3 regions of the Shimazuella sp. NTD250 genome follow, and region 3 is predicted to be linked to each of the others. Evidence: riboswitches for the same ligand, from Rfam matches in the RefSeq annotation. Region 3 holds a riboswitch; each other region holds the start of a gene.

Region 1 (7,032 bases), on a different contig from region 3:
ATGATAGAGAGGCTGTTCAAGTTCAAAATACTATTATTGAATTAGGCATTGAAGAAGCGATTGAAAAATACACAGAGCTTTCTCCCGCCTCTTTATTGTTTAAAGGGATTATGGAACAATATGATCTATTAAAAATAAGAAAGAAATAATTTGAACAAAGCATTGGATATTGGCCGAGTTTTTTATATTGTAGAGGTTGTTGCATAAATAAGATTGAGCACAGGATAAAGTCGCTTGATGTGAGTGTTTCGCGTCTGTTGTTGAAAAAACACAAAGGACGCTCCACCCACCCAAAGCGAGACTAGGGGCACAGCGACGTAGCGAGACTTGTGCCCTTGTCTGAGGTGCACATCTGAATAATGCAACAGCTTTTGTAGTTAGACTGATGAGAATGAGACCTTCCAGGTGATCAATAATAATCGCCTGGAAGTTAATTTTCTACTCTACGTTTGATATTTAGGTTTCATCTAATAATATTTGATATAAGCAATCTTGGTTCATTTGGGTGGTCATCATTTTCTTAAGACTTATGTGCTCCGTATGGGTAATGGGGAGAGTTTCCGTTTCAATTTCACTTCGAAAAAAGTGAATATGAATAAATATATTTTTCGTGTATTTCGCTAATCTGTTAAAATAGTTCAGGACATCTGCCCGAAATCCGTACATTTGATTTTCTGTTTTTTCATAAAGTTCACAAGAACATACTTCTGTAGTCAGAAAGTATGTTTGAAAAGTATGGGGGACAAGTGCTCGGAAAGATTTATTTCTGTTTGGAAGAAGCTCTAAATTAGAAGATAGCATCATATACGCCTTATGATGGGTGTTGGATTTAACAGCGAAAGAGATATAATAACACATGTTTTATACTAGTCCTCCTTAGCAGATTGTATTATTATATACAAAAAAAGAATAATAAAACGGAAAAGTCACGAAAATGAAAAGAGATTTTCATTTCCTAATAGTAATATTTATTAATAGTTGTTATGCGATTGGAACAGTGAGTTATAATACTATAAAATCTATGGATTAGGAGCCGAGCATGCTAACTATTAGGCGCATTAAACCGAGTGATACATACCATTTGCGACACACAATTTTACGACCTAACCAATCGATAGAAGATTGCATGTATAAAGGCGACGAAGACAACTCTACTATTCATCTAGGTGTATTTTGGGAAGGAAAATTAATTAGCATAGGTACTTTTCTGCAAGCTTCTTATCCGGGGCTAGGTGGAGATCTTCCTTATCAACTGCGTGGAATGGCCACCGATCCAAATTATCGCCGGCAAAAAGCAGGGAGTATGTTAATGGCTCATGCGGAATTACTATTAAAAGAAAAAAACTGCGATTTACTTTGGTGTAATGCACGTTATAACGTAAAGGATTATTATGCACATATGGGTTTCCAGGAGCATGGGGAAGTATTTGAAATCGACCCCATTGGACTGCATGTAGTCATGTTTAAAAATCTAGTCTAAAAAGAGAGGAGAGTCCCTTCACTAAAAATAAGTCGAATTATTCCAATTAATGGTAAAATAAAAGCGTCATTTTTGTATGCTAATATTTGGGAACATACAAGAAGTAGAAGCAAAATTATAAGAAGGGGAAATTATGGGGAAACACATTTGGTATACTTTCATTCGTAAACTCATTGTATTTGGTTTGATAACGATTATAGGATTGCTAAGTGGTTTTGGAGCAAGTCTCATCTTTGGAGGCCCTGCTGTATGGATTGGGATCAGCGCTACTGTGATGATCGTTATCTCCATCACGCTGCTCATGACTGTGGTAAGTTTGATTGTTGATGGAGTTTTGATCAGGGCTGGTGAATGGAAGCGGTGGGTTCATCTACTGCTTATTATTGTCTCTACCTTCCTATTGGTATATTATTACTTTTTGGATAAAGGTATCTTTTTGGACTTGCCAGAGTTTAAAATACTCAGTCAAATTGTATTATATGGTTCGATTGTGTTGTCCTTTTTCTATTGGGGAGTAGATGAGTGGACTGCGAAGTTTATGAAAAATCGTTTCAATAGAATAAGAGAAGAGAAACAGACCAAAATCTGAGCTTTCCGGCTCAGGTTTTTTATATAATATTAGCAAAGTGGAGCAGGAGTGATTTTTTGAACACCATACTCATTGTAGAAGATGATAAGGAAATTAGTAGTCGTTTGCAGTCGATGTTAACCAAAAATGGATATGAGGCTTATTGTGTGGATGATTTTGAAAATATCAATATCATTGCGAGCGAGAAAATCCATGGTTTAACTCGTGAGATGAAAGTGATCGTTGGACGAGGAGAAGGAGTTTTCCTTCACCAATCCAACCTTTGAAAAAATAACTTTACAAACAAATATTCGCATGGTAATATATGTCTAGTCGCTTCAGACGAAAACCAAGTTGTCGCGGCAAAGAGGAAATCAACATACATAAACCGTGGGACACACGGGGTTAGCTTGGTAATGAAATAGTCAAGAGTCTATCGTCCCAAGAATCCTACGGCTATAGCCGTATGGAGTGTCAAGATGGATATTATTGGTGTAGATAAAATTGTTTGTAGTCGAATTGTTCTATTTAAGGTAGTACCAGTGAACGTGTCGTTATCTCTATTTGCAAGATTCTCTTATCTAGTAGTACCAAAAAGAGATGTATTATGAAAAACAGAACTGAGTGAAATACTCAGTTCTGTTTTTCATAAATGGGAACCCAGCCTTCTTTTCCTTTAAAAATCCGAACAGCTACTACTTGTTTGTCCTCCATTAAAGTAAAGTAATGGCGGTAGTTTTCCGGTACGGAAATGAGGTCTCCAGGTTCTAACTCTACATCGACGAATCGTCCGTTCGGTCCTTCGATTGCAAAAATACCATGACCACTCACAATAAAACGAACTTCATCATCAGTATGATGGTGTTCTTTAAGGAAGTTGTTCAGCAACTCATCTAGATTTGGAGTATTTGGAGATAAAGAGATAACATCTTCTGTCGCATAACCACGACGTGCAGATAAATCATCGATTTCTACTCGAAAAGTTTGGATAATCTCTGCTTTTTCGCTGTCTGATAGATCATATTTTTCTTGAAGGTGGTTAGGAAGCTTTGTAATGTTCCAATGTTCATAGATGACGCCTTGGCTTTCCAAATACTTACTCACTGCTTGTTGATTGGAAACACGTTCTTCGTTGTCATGAAAACATAACTGTGCCATGTTAACACACTCCTAAATGTATTGGATTTTAGATGAAACTATCATTTGTAATTTTACTTGATAGGAGAAGAGGAACTCGAAGGCCTCTAAATGCTTTTTTGCTTCAAATCCATTTTTGCCCCAAGCCGTAATACCATGATTTCGAATCAGTACGCCGGGAACTGGAGGTCGGATAGCATTGCCAAACAAAGCAGCTAGTGCTTTAAGATCAGCAAGGTTTTCGATAATGGGTACTACAATTTGGGCATCTTGTTCCCAAATACCAAATGCTTTAATCAGCTCTTGATTGCGGATCACAACTTGTCCTTGGTCACCGTAGATTTCAGAGATAATATTATTGTCGACAGTATGGACATGTAAGCAACATCCAGCACTCGTGCGTTTATATACCTCTACATGTAATGCTGTTTCAGCAGAGACTTTTGTATTCGTTTCTTCTACTGGATTTCCTTGTTCATCGACCAATATAAAATCATCAGGTGTACGCTTTGTTTTATCTTTACCGCTTGCAGTGACCAAAAAGGTAGTAGGGTTAGTAGTTACCTTAATCGATAGGTTGCCACTGGTGCCGGGAAACCAGTTTCTTTCAGCCAATTCTTGCTTGATCGATGAGATTTCTTCAAGGCGTGTTAGTAAGAGACTCATACTGACTTAACCCCTTTTAAATCTTGGATAATTTCTGTGAATTGCTCAAATGGAGTATAAGGTATTTGTAATTCTTCACATTTTTTGCTTAAGAAATCTCTTGCATAGACACGATCAGCAAGTTTGGCAGCTTGTAAGTCTGTGATTGAATCCCCGATGACGATTTTCTCGTATTTCGTGCCGTCAAATTGGCGTAGAATGGAAGGTTTGCAACATCCACAATCATTGGAACAATGGGTATCACAGACATGTGGCCAAATAATTTCAATTGTTTCCTTCGAAAAATCACTTGCATTACAGTAAATGAGATCTCGATCTATATAGCGATCTAAGATCGGATATACAAAAAAATCAATGCCGCCAGAAACGATATAAAGAGGGATATTCTGTTTTTTTGTGAAGGCAACAAATTCAGCAAATCCAGCTCGAATAATACCAATTTCTTTTACATACTGGATGATTTCTTCTTTGAGCGTACTTGGTAACAAGGAAAACATTTTGCCTACACCTTCTTTGACAGATAGGCTTTGGCTTAACACTTTGTCTTTGAGTGTTTCCCATTGTGGAGGGGCAAAGTGTTTCATAATGGATACGATGTTATCAGATTGAGTGATTGTTCCATCAAAATCACAAAAGATAATCGGTTGTTTGCTCATTTTCCTGTATCACCCCATAGTTGAAGTGCTGCTGCAAGTTCATGGTGTGTTTGGGCTGCTTCTTTTAGCGGAATGCCTTTTTGAACAGCTTGGATAGCTTGCCGAAATGCTTTTCCACCAGCAGATGCACCGTCTGGATGTCCATGTACGCCGCCGCCGGCATTGATCACAGTATTCACCCCAAAATCCTCGATCAGCTTTGGAACAAGCGCTGGATGGATTCCAGCAGATGGTACAGGCAGTGCTCTTTTCCATGTTTCATGTGGGGAAGTCAGTTCTCGTGCTATCCCTAAAGCTGCGTCTTTTTCGAGTGCTACACTTCCATAAGGTGACGGAAATAGGACCAAATCAGCGCCTGCTGCGCGCAATAATTTCCCATACCACAATGGTGCGCTTACTCCATAGTGAGCAGATGCAGTCACTGCACCACCAAACGCGGGATGTGCCAAAATAGGGATACAGATATCTTTGTCTTCTGCTAACGCTTGCAACGTGTCCAAGCCATATGTAAACACATTGAACAACAATGCGGTGGCTCCTAGCTGGACTGCTCTTTTTGCTTTTTCCAATAGTTCAGTAGAACGACCAGTAAGATTTACAGCATATAATGTCGTTTCTCCTGTTTCGTGTTCGGTTTCTTGAAGTATTTTTTTGGCAGCATCGATTCGTTGCTCAAAAGGTGTAGCTGGGTTGTCGAATAAGATCTCATCGTCTTTTACGATATCAACACCGCCAAGTGCCTGTGCTCGTAGTTGCTGTTTGAAGAAAGTTAGGTCTCTGCCGAGAATGCCTTTAAAAATACTCATCAACAATGGTCGATCCGAAACTTCTAGTAGATTGCGAACACCTAGGTTTCCAAAGGTAGGTCCAGGAAAACGCCCTTCTAATTCTGGTGTGAAATCGAGATCTACTAGCTTTACTTTTCCATCAAGGGATAATTTCCCAAATACAGTTGTGAGGATGGCAGGAATATCAGCGGAAAAGTTGACCGCTGGATAAGAAATAGTGATCAGACTTTGATCGTCAGAGATTTCATTTACAGAAATGACTTCTCCTTTGTGTTTCGCCAGTTGTGTTTGATCTACCTCAGGTAAGTTTGTCCATGAACCGACAGTTAGTCCAAGGGCGATTTGTTCTGCTTTTTCTAGTATATTTCCCTTGTTTGGTACTAAATAAGTTGCAGTTGCCGCACCCATACCTTATCCCTCCTTTATCAAAAAAAGTGAAAAACCCTCTTCCAAGAGGAAGGGGGAATAGTTTACGCCACTTCCTCTTATCTTTCAGTTTGAAAACTGTAAGAATTAGCACCGTTTCTACCTATTGGGTAAATCGGTTGCCGGGCTTCATAGGGCTTGTCCCTCCGCCTGCTCTTGATAAGAGAATGTTTCATTTTATATGCAACAGTTAGTACGATTATGAATGAATATGATTTTTTTGTCAATGAAATAATGCCAACTGATCCAATCGGTAAACTGCTTCTTCCAATCGTTTTTCATCTGTGAGCAAACCTACTCGAACATAGCCTTCTCCCGCTTTTCCAAACCCTATGCCTGGGGCGACGGCAATATGTGCCTGATCTAAAAGTTTTGCCGCAAAAGTAGTGGATGTATACCCAGAAGGTACTGGAAGCCAGCAAAAGAAAGAACCTTTTGGCTGAGGGACATTCCATCCTATTTGTGTTAGACCGGAAATAAAGGTATTTCTGCGATTTTCATACGTTTGAACCAATTCTTTCACACAGTCTTGGGATTCTAAAAGAGCAGTAACTGCTGACTGCTGAATAGCCCCAAACAAACTGACATAAAAATGATCTTGCAGCAGTTCAATCGCTTGAATGACAGATCTATTTCCAAGTGCGAATCCAACCCGCCAACCTGCCATATTATAGGTCTTACTCAACGTATAGATCTCAATTCCAATTTCTTTTGCACCTGGAGTTTGTAAGAAACTTAGTGGTTTTTGTCCATCAAAACCAATTGCTCCATATGCAAAATCGTGAACCACACAAATACTGTTTTGCGTTGCAAGTTTTACGGTTTCGACAAAAAACTCTGGTGTTGCAATTGCAGCAGTTGGATTGTTAGGATAATTTAAAAACATTAGTCTTGCTTGTTCTAAAATATCTTGAGATATTTGATGAAAGTCAGGGAGAAATTGATTATCTGCTAAAAGTGGCATCATTTCCATATGGGCTCCTGACATGGCAATTCCTGACCAATAATCAGGATACCCGGGATCAGGTACCAATGCGACATCTCCTGGATTTAAAAAACATTGTGCGATTTCTACTAATCCTACTTTTCCGCCAAAAAGAATGGCTACTTCTGTTTCTGGATCGAGTGATACATGATATTCTCGTTGATAGTAGGCAGTAATTGCTTCTTTGAGAAAAGTAAATCCACGGAACGGAGAATACTTGTGAAATTGTGGATTTTCAGCTGCTAATTGTAAGGAATGAATAATATGATCAGGAGTAGGGAGATCAGGATTTCCTTGACCGAGATTGATGACATCTTTTCCTGCTT
Region 2 (7,032 bases), on a different contig from region 3:
GTCATGGCAATGCTCGCTTCTGAAATCGTAATGCCTATGTATTTGCAAGGACCACTCGGTTATTCCGCGAAGTTAGCAGGATTATTGCTTTTACCAGGTGCATTATTGAACGGATTTATGTCACCCGTGATGGGAACTTTATTCGATAAATTTGGACCTAGAAAGCTGATGATTACCGGAACAATTGTACTAGTCAGTGTCATGATATTCTTCAGCAATATCAGCCCTTCGATGCATATTGTGTCATTTATCTTTGTCTATATCATTTTGATGCTGTCCATCTCAGCAATCATGATGCCTGCAAATACGAATGCGTTGAATGAATTGCCGAAGAAGTCATATCCCCATGGAACCGCAATTATCAGCACACTACAGCCAATCGCAGGAGCACTTGGGGTATCCATTTTTGTAAGTATCATGAGTCAAGGAAAGAGGAGTTATTTAGAAGGGCAATCAGGAAAGATTACAGAGAACATAATGAATGATGCGATGACTCAAGGTGTGCACCATGCTTATTGGTTTGCAGCAGCTTTATGTTTCGGAGCATTCTTCATTACCTTATTCATCAAAAAATCCATCGCACCTGATTTCGATCAAAGTTAAAATTGGGTAATCAGAAAAAAGATGAATAAACCAAACAATAGATATATCATTGATATTGCAACCCGGATCATCTATTAAAAGATGATCCGGGTTGCATTTTGTTACAAACTAATCATGTCCACTCGTGGCCCCAAGAGAACGAATGCTGCCTAGTATGCGGTAAGTTTGCGATAGAATAAAAAAATGGAAAATCCCACCTTCTAAATAAAAGGTGGGATTTCGTTTATCCTATAGAATCGCCATTTCATGTTAAACTCCCATTAGTTTTACCCATTGGATCGCTATCTGCTGAACGATATTTCATGTTAAACTCCCTTTGGTTTTACCCATTGGATCGCCATCTGCTGAACGATATTTCATGTTAAACTCCCTTTGGTTTTACCCATTGGATCGCCATCTGCTGAACGATATTTCAAGCTAATCCCACCTTGGTCTTTAGGGATTGATATATAAGATTTTGATAGTAATAAAATTTTTGTTTTTCCCCTTTACATTCATAAAAGTTACACATTTTTAGGAAAATGTCAACGGACACATGATCATTGTTATCATTATTCGACATGATTGTATCTACCATTAGAAATAGTTCCTCTGATTCTCCCGATTTATGCAAGTGACCTTTTAGACGACCAAGGGTAATCAGTGCTTCAATTCTAATATCTTCTTTTACTTTAGGGGTATTTTCCAAATATTGAACTGCATCCAGAAGGTGTTCCTCTGCTGCTTTCATTTCCCCCAGATCAAAAAGCAATTTCCCATAAGAAAATTGCGCATGTCCTATCTCATCAGGATCATTTGCCACATGATGACATAGTGCTAATGCCTTTCGATATCGCGTTTTAGCTTCTTGTGTTCTTCCTAAAATAACAAAGATATCTGCTTTAATCGTCCAAAGGAAGAATAACCTACGGTATTCCTTGTTTTCCCAAGCAATTTGCAATCCCTCTTGGGCGTATTCTAATGCTTTTAAAGGGGAACCTGACCGTATCAAAAGATTTGCAAATCTCTCATAAATTTGGGTCGTGAGCACTAGGTTTGCCTTAAAATCGTCGATGTGCTTATATAAGTATTCCAATACCTGACGTGCTTCCTCATCACGACCTAGCTTTTCCAAATAGATGACTTTATTTAGGTAAGGGTAGAACTTAAAATATAGTCTCTCTCCTTTACCATCAAATACTTGAATTGCTTGGTCAGTATAAAGAAGAGCAGTTAAATAATCACCATCGTAAAATGCAACCCTCCCTAAGTCATTCAAACAAATAGAGCGCAGGTTAGAAGTAACTAAGTTAGGACATCGATCCAAATCTGCTAATGATTTTTTGAGATACTCCTTTGCTCTGCTCCACTTCCGCAATTCAAAAGCGATTTTTCCTCGTAATAGAGTGGCAACCACCGAAAGATCATAAAACATATGTAAGTCTACATAACTTTCAATCTCTTCTAAAGCCATTTGAGGATTTCCAGATAAGATATCTAACATATTATTCTGATTTTTAAACCTATATGCAAGGAGTGTGTCTATCATATACCCATTATTTGAAATCAATGATGATGAAATTTCCATCTAAAAGATCAATGAGTTTAGACTGGATCATCGAAAATCGAACTATCCCACTTGAAGTCACCGAAATGCTTCAACAATTAGCTGATAAACATCAATACCCTGTCGATAAAATGCACCAGCACAAGCAAGAAATAGCAAACGAGCTTCAACTCATGGGCAAAGGCTACATCGTAAAGTTTTTATTTCCAAATGGAATAGAGGATAACGAACGATGGCTGCATGCTCTCATTCGAATGGACATCAGGCGGTTACAAAAATAGAAAGGGTGAACCCAATGGCATTGCGGTTATCCGTGGAAGGAAATAGAACAAAAGTAAGTGAGTTTATAGAGGCGATCAAAAAAATCCCCCAATGGAGGTTTTACCGAGGATCAAAGGTGGCAATCGGTGGAGACGAGCTGAGAATCGACTACTTTTTCGATGAAAAACCTGTCCGGCCGTCCCTCGTAACAAATCGAGCCAGCACCGTATCCCTTAGCCTTGAAAATGGCAGCAAGCTGGAGTTTGTGCTGCTGGATACAGAAGTTGCCAATATGGGCAATGGGATTACCTATGTACATGGTAAAAGTTACGACATCTTCGCTGATTCACAGGAAAGCGATTAGAGACAAAGTTATCATGACAGCAAAAAACCGGTTCAAAACAACCGGTTTAATTTGCATGTAAATCATATGGGGTTTCTTGATAGACGTAATAGTTCAACCAATTCGTAAATAATAAATTGGCATGTGAACGCCATGTATGAATGGGAAGGTTATCTGGGTTATCTTGCGGGAAATAGTTTTCTGGCAGTTTTATCGGTAGACCACTCTTAACATCTCGAATATATTCCTCGTTTAATGTAAGTAAGTCATACTCCGAGTGACCTGTTACAAAAACTTGCTTTCGATCCTTGCTGGCGAGAAGGTAAACCCCCGCTTCCTCTGATTCCGATAATATTTCCAGTTCGCTGCACTTTTCTATGTCTTCCCGGCGGATATCGGTATAGCGGGAATGAGGTGCATAAAAAAGGTCATCAAATCCACGCAATAATCTCGTATTCGGTTTTGAAACTTTGTGAGCATATATCCCGGATAACTTTTCGGGCAGAGCGTATTTGGAAATACCATAATGAAAATAGAGTGCAGCTTGCGCTCCCCAGCATATATGCAAAGTGGAAGTGACATGCGTCATTTTCCATTCCATGATTTGCTTTAGTTCATCCCAGTAATCTACTTGCTCATACTCTAAATGCTCCACTGGGGCTCCAGTGATGATCAATCCATCGAATTTATCTTCCTTTATATCTGCAAATGTCTGATAAAAAGTCTCCAAATGGCTTGGCGGTGTATTTTTTGAAGTATGCGACTGCAAATGAAGAAGACTTACCTCTAGTTGCAGAGGCGAATTGCCTAACAACCGAAGCAGTTGTGTTTCGGTTGTGATTTTGGTAGGCATGATATTCAAGATCACCATTTTGAGCGGACGTATATCTTGATGAAAAGCCCGCTTTTCTGGCATCACAAAAATGTTTTCCTTGCGGAGGATTCCAGCCGCTGGAAGATTGTCTGGAATCTTAATCGGCACAACTATTTCCTCCTATATTTTAAATTTGTTGTTATTAATGAGCCAATTCACAAACATTTTGTGCCAAATCCGCTTGATATGCACGTCTTCCGCGTCTGTTGTAAAGAGCAACAAAGGACGCTACAGCTAAGCATATCTTCGCTTGGGATTTTTGGTATCTATTTTTGCACATTTATTGTTGGCTTTTTTCAAGTGCTTGTTCTAAATCCTCAATGATGTCATCTACAGATTCAATCCCAACTGACAAACGAATAAGTTCTGGGTTAACACCAGCTGCTTTTTGTTCATCCTCTGTGAGCTGTTGGTGTGTCGTACTTGCTGGATGGATCACAAGGGACTTCGCATCACCCACATTGGCTAGATGAGAAAATAAAGATAGATTTTCAATCAAACGTTTTCCTGCTTCTCGTCCGCCCTTGATGCCAAACGTAAAGATGGCTCCTTGTCCTTTTGCTAAATATTTTTGCGCTTTTTCATAGGAGGGATGACCTTCTAACCCAGGGTGATTTACCCATGTAATACTGTCGTGATTTTCTAAAAACTTGGCAACTTTCAGCGCATTTTCACTATGTCGTTCCATGCGCAGGTGCAGGGTTTCTAACCCTTGCAGCAATAAAAATGCATTAAATGGAGAAATAGCGGCACCTGTATCTCGCAATAGCTGGACACGTGCTTTAATAATATATGCAAGGGGTCCTACTGCTTCTGTATAAGAAACGCCATGGTAACTTGGGTCTGGTTCTGTTAGATCAGGGAACTTACCATTTTTCCAATTAAACTTTCCAGAGTCTACTAAAATTCCACCAATACTCGTTCCATGTCCTCCGATAAATTTGGTTGCAGAATGAACAATGATATCTGCTCCAAAATCAAATGGGCGACTTAAATAAGGTGTGGCAAACGTGTTGTCAATAATCAGCGGTATACCTGCTTCATGCGCTACATCGGCTACTACTTCTACATCTAATACATCTAATTGAGGGTTCCCGATGATTTCTGCAAACACAGCTTTGGTTTTATCTGTTATCGCTTTGCGAAAGTTATCTGGGTTAGTCTGATCTACGAAATGCACATGAATTCCCAGCTTAGGAAGCGTGTGCCGAAATAAATTATAGGTGCCGCCATAAAGGTTGCTTGAGGCTACAATCTCATCTCCAGCTCTGGCGATATTTAAAATCGAATACGTAATCGCAGCTTGACCTGAACTAGTTGCAAGTGCTCCAACACCACCTTCCAGCTCAGCAACTCTTTTTTCTAAAATATCCGTTGTAGGATTCATAATCCGAGTATATATATTTCCAAATTCTTTTAACGCAAATAAATCAGCAGCATGCTGTGTATCGTCAAATACATACGAAGTTGTTTGATAAATAGGAACGGCTCTTGCATTGGTAGCAGGGTCTGGTGCCTGACCCCCATGAACAGTAATCGTCTCAGGTCGAAATGTACTCAATGATAATTCCCCCTTTTTTATCGCACAAAAAAAGCCTCTTTCTTATCCAGAAGAGGCTTTGGGTTTCTAAATTCCTCATCTTATCTGTTAGAGACGTTTGTCTCTACAGGAATTGGCACCTTCTAGTGAATCACTAGGGTTGCCGGGCATCATCGGGCCAGTCCCTCCGCCTCTCTGGATAAGAGATATTAAAAATATATAGTTCAACACTCGGTTTACTCGATTATATTGAATTTTGCGGCAACCGTCAATACTCTTCCTGTCCTATCTTTTCCATATTGTATTGCTTTCCCAATGACCATTTTAATAAAGGGGACGTTATAGCCGTAGTAATAATCGCAATGAGAAATAAAATACAGTAATCATTGGCAGAAATTAATTTACTGGTTAAACCAATGTTTGCAAACACGAGTATCATCAACCCACGAGCATTCATCAAAGCCCCGATGGCACTTGATTCCCCCCAACTATATCCTATCCCTTTTGCGAAGAACAAGCAGGTAAAGTATTTGCAAATAAATGCTACACCAATAAACAGGAGAATGATCCCGATATGATAACTGTTTGTAAAAGAACGCAAATCGATATTAAAACCCGAACTTACAAAGTAAATAGGAACCAAAAGAGTATTAACAAAATCGGAAATCTTCACATTGAGATCTTTTGTGACAGGGTCTAATCTAGGTATAATTAGTCCTGCTATAAAACCTCCAAAAATAGCATGCAGTCCCATTTTTTCAGTGATCAAACTGCTGCCTAAAAACAAAATGAGAAATATTGCGAAAAATTCATGCTGGAGGGTAGGAAACTTTTGTATCAAAAACTTTAAAAGAGGTTTGATCACAAAAAACATTACTACAAGATAAAGACTCAGATACAGAAATATACTAACACTGCTGAAAGATAAATTAAGAGCAGCAATAGATAAAATGATTGGTAACATCATCCATGCGATGATATCTTCTATGCTTGCGCCAAATATTACAAATCTCCCCAAATTTGTTTTGATCAACTTATGCTGATCCAAAATCCGGACAAGTACAGGAAAAGCTGTTACAGAAATGCTGGCTGCCATAAACAGCGAATAGACTAATTGTGTTGTAAATTTTGGTCCTATCGATGGGTATACATACCAACTTAACAGAAACAGCATAAGAAATGCCGGTATAATACCTACAAGAGCAAGGAGAACAGCGTTTTTCATTAATTTCTCCTCTTCTAGCTTTTCGTCATTTGCATGAATCCCTACAAGAAACATATACAAAGATATCCCAAACTGACTGAGGATATATAACTGATCTTTGATATTTTTATTGAACAACCATTCTTGAAAACTTGGAAACAAAAGACCTAATACAGAGGGTCCTAGTATCAGTCCTCCAATCATCTCCCCGACAACTTTTGGTTGACCAATACGAGCAGCCAAAGCACCAAATAACTGAGCAACAACAACAATGATTAATAAGCTTAATAGAAATTTAAAAAGCATCCACATTCCTACCTGTCTTATTCAAGGATGATAACAGCACTTGGGCGAAACTTGATTGTTCCTAATTTTCCAATGTCCCAGAATAATAATAACATTTTTATGTCCATTTAGGTTTGTTTCATAAATAAATAGTTAGAGCTATCACCATGAATATATCTTTTCATAATGAATATAACTTACTAAGGAAACCTATAGCACTATCTTAAACAGCTAACGTTTTCCTATATGCTTTTGCCATGCTTCCCCCTACTCGAAGTACATCTTGCATGGTATGATAGGAAAAAAGATATGTTTTTGGGAGGACGAAAAGTTGTTTGAAACCGTACTTGCATCTATGGGAATGGGAGCAGCAAAG
Region 3 (7,032 bases):
AATGTAAATGGAGATGGGGGGAGATATTATGGTATTCATGGTACCAATAACCCTAGCTCAATTGGAAAACATGTTTCCCACGGATGTATTCGGATGCTAAACAAAGATGTAGTAGAGTTGTTTAACATCGTTCCACTCGGAACCCCGGTCTGGATTCATACGGGTCCTAGTATAGGTGTTTGGAAAGGTGATCCGAAAGTAGGAGCAAAAACTTCAGCAAACAGCTATAGCGCATCCTTTCCTGGCAAGCAATATTTTAAAAAAGGTGCAAACAATAAATATGTCTATCAGCTAGGCGTTATGCTGCAAAGAGTAGGGAAAGGGAAACATTATCGTGTTGGCCCATCCAATCAATTTACGGAAGCAGATCGTCTGAATGTACAAGAATATCAATTATCTCAAGGCTTTAAAGGTACAAAACCTGGACAAGATGCGGATGGTTATCCTGGTCCAGAAACGTGGAATCGCCTTGTCAAACAAAGTAAGATTTTAGAAGTAAATACTCCTAATAACTAATTGGAAAAACAACTACCATAAAAAGGTAGTTGTTTTTTTGTGCTTAATAATAACATTTTCTGTTTAGGTTTAAGGAATCGCTTTTTTCAGTTGTTCGTCTTGATCACGGATATAATAAGTGAGCTCTACGCTCATCTGCCAAAAGGAAAATGGTGTAATTAAGTAAATACCTCGGAATTTCTCCATTGCACCATCCAGTAAATCTTTTGTGATATCGATACCTAGTTGTTTTGCTTTTTCTGGCTCTGTTGTTTTTTCCATTAGAGCTAAAACGTGATCTGTAATTTTAATTCCTGGAATTTCATTGTGCAAAAATAAAGCGTTTCGATAACTAGTGATGGGCATTATCCCGATAAAAATGGGAATGGGAATGTGTTTGGTCGCTTCATATAAACGATGGATACTTTGATGGTCATACAGCGGTTGTGTCATCACAAAATCGGCTCCAGCTTCTACCTTTTTTTCTAATCGTTCTACTGCTTTTTCAATTTTCCGTACATGTGGGTTAAAAGCAGTACCTACGATAAAATTGGCAGTTTGATTCAATCGTTTTCCTGAAAAAGAGAGCCCTTGATTTAACTGTTTTACCATACGGATTAATTCAAAAGAAGTAACATCATAGATGGAACTAGCACCAGGTAAATCACCGATTCTGGATGGATCACCTGTAATCACAAGTATTTGATCAATTCCTAACGCATGTAACCCCATCAAATGTGATTGTTGACCAATTAGATTACGATCACGACAAGCGATATGAAGAAGCGGATTCAATCCGAGCTGAGATTTTAGGATTGCTCCAAGAGCTAAATTGCTCATTCGTGTTGTTGCAAGTGCATTATCAGCCATGGTGATAGAATCGACCCCAGCTTCGTGCAATTTTTGCGCTCCGACTAAAAAATCAGTTGTATCTAAATCTTTAGGTGTATCAAACTCGCAGATGATCGTTCGTTTCTGGTTGACCTTGGAAAGAATGGAGTCTTGATTCTGGCGATGAACCAACACGTGTCGAGTAGAATGAATGGAAAGTTCATCAATTGATGGGTTAATGCGTTTGATAGGTTTTACACTCTCCACAATATCTTTCATTTGTGCGATATGTTCAGGCGCTGTCCCACAACAGCCGCCGATGAGATTGACACCTTGGTTGATCAGCAGCTTTGATATCTCAGAAAAGTAAGCAGGATGAGACTTATGTTTAACCTCTCCATCTGTAATCCCTAACCTACCGGCATTTGGGAAGGCAGAGAGCAGAAGGGAATCTGGTACAATTGATTTTTCCAAACTGCGTAAGGTTTCTACAGGCCCAAGTCGGCAATTTAATCCTACTCCATCGACTTTTTCTGCGATTTCTTTAAAAGCTTCTGATAAGGAATAAGCATCTCGTGTCCGTCCAACTTCAATCAAGGAAAATTGAGCGAATAAGGGTAAATCTGTGAGATTACGAATAGCATTTACAGCTAATTTTAACTCGTGTACATCTAAAAAAGTTTCTAACAAAATCCCATCTACACCCCCATATAAAAGGGCGGTGGCTTGCTCTTCAAACAAATCTAGATATTCCTCTGGATCATACTCCATCACTCGTCCAGCTAGTATGGAACCAATAGATCCAAAGACATATGCCTCCTCTCTAGCAGCTGTTTTGGCGATAGAAACGGCTTCTCGGTTGATCTTTGCTACTTTATTTTCCAAACCATAACGTGAAAGACGTTCTCGATTTGCACCATAAGTGTTAGTCTCGATCATCTTGGAACCTGCTTTTACGTATTCACGATGCACACTTTCAATGAGTGTTGGTTCGCTTAAATTTAGTTCTTCTTGACAGGTGTGAACGGATATGCCTTGTTGGAATAAGTAAGTCGCCATTGCTCCATCACCTAATAGAACATGGTCTTTCATGTAAGTTCGAAAAGGTATCTTCAAGTTATATCCCTCCTAATTTGCGTTGAAATAACGAGCTTGTGGGTGGGCAAATACCATTGCAGAGACAGATGCTTCTGGTTCCATCATAAATCCCTCTGTCAGCTCTATTCCGATATCTTCTGGTTTTAAGAGATGAAATAATTTACTTTGATCTTCTAAGTTAGGACAAGCAGGATAACCAAAAGAGACTCGAATTCCTTGATAACGTGCTCCAAACCGTTCTTTCATGGTCATTTCTAGAGGATCTGGGAAGCCCCATGCGTTTCGCATGATTTGATGTATCCGTTCTGCAAAGGCCTCGGCTAACTCTAAAGCTAAAGCTTGGATCATATGAGAATATAAATAGGCTCCACTATTTTTCCAGTTTTCCGCGAGCTCTCGCACCCCTTTTCCAGCTGTGACTGCAAAAAATCCAACGGTATCCATCTCTCCTGAAGTTACTGGACGAAGGAAGTCAGCTAAACATAAATGAGGTTCTACTTGTTGTCTTGGAAAATGGAACTGTTCTACTATTTGCGATGTATTGGTAGGGTCATAAATTAGTACAGTGTTTCCATCGGATTGTGCTGGGTAAAATTGATATAAGCCCTGAGGCGATAAATAAGAATTGGTTATAACTTCATTCCAAAGGTGATCCAATTGTCCTTTTAGTTCAACCGTTTTTGGATCACCACTTTCTAATAAATTTGCTACATTTCCTTTTATTCCTAAGTGTTTTCCTAATAGCATCTGTTCATTGATATAGGTTTTCAAATGGTGAAGGGGATAATCTCGTAAAACGTGACGTGCATAGTCAGGAGCGGCAAATAACTTTGCTTTTCGATCGATCGGTGAACGAGTCACAGGTGTTCGAGTGATGGGAACTGCTGATTCAATGGTTTCTTGTTTTGCTATTATCTGTTCTTTTCTCTGTTGCATTTCTTCAACAATAGCCTTTCTTTTAATGGGAGAGCTTAGTTGATTTGCTAAATCCAAGCCATGCATGGCATCTTTGGCATAAAGAACAAGTCCTTCATAAGCTGGAGTGATTCGGTTTTCGGTAAATTTTCTAGATAAGGCAGCCCCGCCTACTAATAGAGGGATGTTGATTCCAACTGATTGTAGATCTTGGGCGGTGATAACCATCTGTTGTGCTGATTTTACTAAAAGTCCCGATAAACCAATTGCATCTGGTAGTTCTTCACGACAAGCAGCAATTAATTGTTCTGGAGTTACTTTGATTCCAAGATTTACAATGTTATAACCATTATTGGAAAGAATGATTTCTACTAGATTTTTTCCAATATCGTGAACATCTCCTTTTACGGTAGCTAAAATGATTTTCCCTTTAGAAGTAGTTTCTTCCTTATCCATATGAGGTTCTAGATGTGCAACAGAGGCTTTCATGACTTCTGCACTTTGCAGTACTTCCGCTACGATTAATTGGTTATCATTAAAGAGTCGTCCAACTTCATCCATTCCAGTCATAAGTGGTCCATTGATGATATCTAATGGAGAGGTTTTTTGTAGAGCCAAATTGAGATCGGCAATTAACCCATCTTTGAAACCTTCTATAACATAATTGGCCAAGCGTTCTTCTAGGGTTAAGGTTTGAGCAGATTGTTTCTTTTCTATTTTTTTCTCACGATAAAATTCAGTAAATGCAGCTAATACTTCACCATAGTTCGTTTCATTCGTATCAAATAACAATTTTTTTGCTAGTTGTTTTTCTTCGTCAGGAATAGAAGCATATCGTTCAAGGCGCTCGGAGTTTACAATGGCATAATCGAGTCCGGCTTTGGTGCATTCATAAAGGTAAACCGCATTTAAAACTTCACGACCAGCAATAGGTAAACCAAATGAGACATTAGAAACTCCGAGTATAGTGGTGCATGTTGGTAAGCTTTCTTTTATAAGGCGAATTCCTTCTACTGTTTCTAAAGCAGAGCCAATATATTGTTCATCACCAGTACCAACAGGAAAAACGAGTGGATCAAAAATTATATCTTGGGGATTTACTCCATATTTCTCTGTTAACAACTGAAAGGATCGCTGGGCTACTGCCAATTTTCGTTCTCTTGACACAGCCATTCCTTCCTCGTCAATGGTACCAACTACTACAGAAGCTCCAAAACGATGAAGCAATGGGACAACTTCTGCGAAACGTTCTTCTCCATCTTCAAGGTTAATGGAATTAATAATCGCTTTACCTTGGGAGTAGGATAGAGCCATTTCGATAACTTTTGGATCTGTAGAATCTATCATCAGTGGTACTTTCACTTTTTTTGTCACAAATTTCAAAAATCGTTCCATATCTTCTAGCTCATCACGATCAGGATCTGCAAGGCAAATATCGATGATTTGTGCCCCGCCTTTTACTTGTTTGCGAGCAACTTCAGATGCATCCTCGTATTTTTCTTCTGCAATCCATGATTTAAATAAACGTGATCCAATCACATTGGTGCGTTCTCCAACAAGTAGGGGTCGATTGTCTTCCTCAACATAGACAGATTCTATACCTGAAACAGCAGGAAGGTGTGAGGGGGCAGGGGTACGTGGCTGAAAGGCGGCAACAGCTTGTTCAATAGCACGAATGTGCTCAGGTGTCGTGCCACAACAACCACCAACTAGGTTAAGCCACCCAGCCGAAGCAAATTCGCTTAATTTTTTTGCCAGAGCCGATGGAGTTTCCAAGTAATTACCGTCTTCATCTGGTAGACCAGCATTTGGATAACATGAGACAGCACAAGTAGCAAGAGTGGATAATGTGCGGATATGATCTTTCATAAATTCTGGCCCTGTTGCACAGTTTAATCCAATTGCAAGAGGATTTAGATGCTCGATCGACAAATAAAAAGCCTCAATATTTTGACCAGCCAGCATGGTACCCATTGGTTCTATTGTTCCAGAGATAATAATCGGAACACTTCTTTTACTCGCTTTAAAAGCGCGTTCCATTCCGATACAAGCAGCCTTTACATTCAAGGTGTCTTGTGAGGTTTCCAATAAAAGAAGATCAATGTCTTCCATCAAAAGTGCTTCAACTTGTTCGTAGTATGAGTGGGCTAACTCATGAAAAGTAATTCCGCCTGTCACGGTAAGGGTTTTGGTCGTGGGACCGATAGAGCCAGCTACATAACGAGGATGATTTGTTGTACTAAAATGATCCCGCGCTGTACAAGCGATGCGTGCTGCTGCTTGGTTGATTTCTGTTGTTCGGTTTTGTAAATCATACTCCGCTAAAACAACAGAAGTTGCCCCAAATGTATTGGTTTCAATGATATCGGCACCAGCATCTAAATATGATTTATGAATATTAAGAATTACATCCGGACGGGTTAGATTTAAAATTTCATTACACCCTTCATATTCTTCACCATCAAAATCTTTTGCGGTTAACTGAGCACGTTGAAGCATTGTTCCCATCGCTCCATCAATGATAAGTATTTTTTCTTTCAGTCGCTCTTCAATGGGTGTTCTGTTCATTGCTATCATCCTTTGTGTAAGATCAAAAAAACCTTTCATCTGGGTAAGATGAAAGGTGAACGATTGTATCGTCAACTCTCATCTCGCGGAATCCAATAATCCGCAGGAATTGGCACCATATTGATCCATAGATCAATTGGTTGCCGGGTTTCATCGGGCCAGTCCCTCCACCACTCTTGATAAGAGAAAGATTCATTTGTATTTGGTTAATATTGTTACTCCCAATTATTGATTATACTACAAGGTTAGGAGAAAAAGAAGATTGTTTATTTGTTACAGGATATTTTCGAGTACTTGCTTTTGGATTTAAGGATTTTCTTTTGGATGAATATATAATAATCTATGAAAAGTTGCAATTATTTTTGCTTAGGAGTTATATTAACTTACATTTGGTGTCAACCAGTGTAGAACCCCAATTTACAATAATATCGGATAATTTTGTTTTCGTGTTTGACTTCTATTCAGATGTAGGATAACCTAAAAATAACTAGTGCAAATCTTGAATAAAATAATATTTTGATAATTCTCTTATCGAGAGCGGCGGAGGGACTGGCCCGATGAAGCCCGGCAACCAATTGATTTAATCAATAAGGTGCCAATTCCTGCAGGAAGTATATTCCTGATAGATAAGGGAAGAGGAAACGATGGATAAAACTGGCCTCTTCTCTTAGGAGAAGAGGTTTTTTGATGCAAAAAAATAGGACAAGGACTTCAGTAGTTTATACGAATACGTGCCTAGTAAAACGAAACGGGGAGTGATTTGGATGAGAATAGAGACATTGTTATTGCATAATGGAAATGAGTTAGATCCACAGACAGGGGCTTCAAGTGTTCCCATCTATCAAGCTTCTACCTTTCATCAGTTTGATATCGATAATCCGGGGCAATTCGATTATTCCCGAAGTGGAAATCCAACACGCCAAGCATTGGAAGATACCATTGCAAAGCTAGAGAGTGGTTGTCGAGGCTTCGCTTTTGCTTCCGGAATGGCAGCAATATCTACTGTGTTTCTGTTATTGTCCAAAGGAGACCATATCATTGTTTCGCAGGATGTTTATGGTGGTACGTATCGTATTTTAACGCAAGTGCTAAGTCGATTTGGGATTGACAGTACTTTTGTCGATA

The links. Region 3 has a riboswitch for S-adenosylmethionine ahead of metH (methionine synthase). Riboswitches for the same ligand answer to the same signal wherever they lie in the genome.
Region 1: linked by a shared signal. The riboswitch ahead of AC5WOF_RS08155 (2,3-diketo-5-methylthiopentyl-1-phosphate enolase) and the one ahead of metH (methionine synthase) in region 3 are both predicted to bind S-adenosylmethionine.
Region 2: linked by a shared signal. The riboswitch ahead of AC5WOF_RS11390 (homocysteine synthase) and the one ahead of metH (methionine synthase) in region 3 are both predicted to bind S-adenosylmethionine.

What each region holds. Positions count from the first base shown of each region.
Region 1 covers NZ_JCAJZS010000003.1:18,675-25,706, forward strand. The annotation lists gene AC5WOF_RS08115 (mannitol-1-phosphate 5-dehydrogenase) at 1-149, shown strand, start outside; gene AC5WOF_RS08120 (hypothetical protein) at 457-858, opposite strand; gene AC5WOF_RS08125 (GNAT family N-acetyltransferase) at 1,040-1,480, shown strand; gene AC5WOF_RS08130 (hypothetical protein) at 1,614-2,069, shown strand; gene AC5WOF_RS08135 (hypothetical protein) at 2,126-2,335, shown strand; gene AC5WOF_RS08140 (1,2-dihydroxy-3-keto-5-methylthiopentene dioxygenase) at 2,682-3,206, opposite strand; gene AC5WOF_RS08145 (methylthioribulose 1-phosphate dehydratase) at 3,219-3,851, opposite strand; gene AC5WOF_RS08150 (2-hydroxy-3-keto-5-methylthiopentenyl-1-phosphate phosphatase) at 3,848-4,507, opposite strand; gene AC5WOF_RS08155 (2,3-diketo-5-methylthiopentyl-1-phosphate enolase) at 4,504-5,703, opposite strand; SAM riboswitch class I at 5,778-5,887, opposite strand; gene AC5WOF_RS08160 (pyridoxal phosphate-dependent aminotransferase) at 5,945-7,032, opposite strand, start outside.
Region 2 covers NZ_JCAJZS010000004.1:110,701-117,732, reverse strand. The annotation lists gene AC5WOF_RS11415 (MDR family MFS transporter) at 1-603, shown strand, start outside; gene AC5WOF_RS11410 (hypothetical protein) at 1,016-2,056, opposite strand; gene AC5WOF_RS11405 (hypothetical protein) at 2,182-2,430, shown strand; gene AC5WOF_RS11400 (hypothetical protein) at 2,445-2,774, shown strand; gene metA (homoserine O-acetyltransferase MetA) at 2,821-3,735, opposite strand; gene AC5WOF_RS11390 (homocysteine synthase) at 3,908-5,188, opposite strand; SAM riboswitch class I at 5,266-5,373, opposite strand; gene AC5WOF_RS11385 (cation:proton antiporter) at 5,436-6,677, opposite strand; gene AC5WOF_RS11380 (sporulation protein) at 6,988-7,032, shown strand, end outside.
Region 3 covers NZ_JCAJZS010000005.1:138,554-145,585, reverse strand. The annotation lists gene AC5WOF_RS14085 (L,D-transpeptidase family protein) at 1-516, shown strand, start outside; gene AC5WOF_RS14080 (bifunctional homocysteine S-methyltransferase/methylenetetrahydrofolate reductase) at 586-2,418, opposite strand; gene metH (methionine synthase) at 2,455-5,907, opposite strand; SAM riboswitch class I at 5,983-6,093, opposite strand; SAM riboswitch class I at 6,433-6,540, shown strand; gene AC5WOF_RS14070 (aminotransferase class I/II-fold pyridoxal phosphate-dependent enzyme) at 6,672-7,032, shown strand, end outside.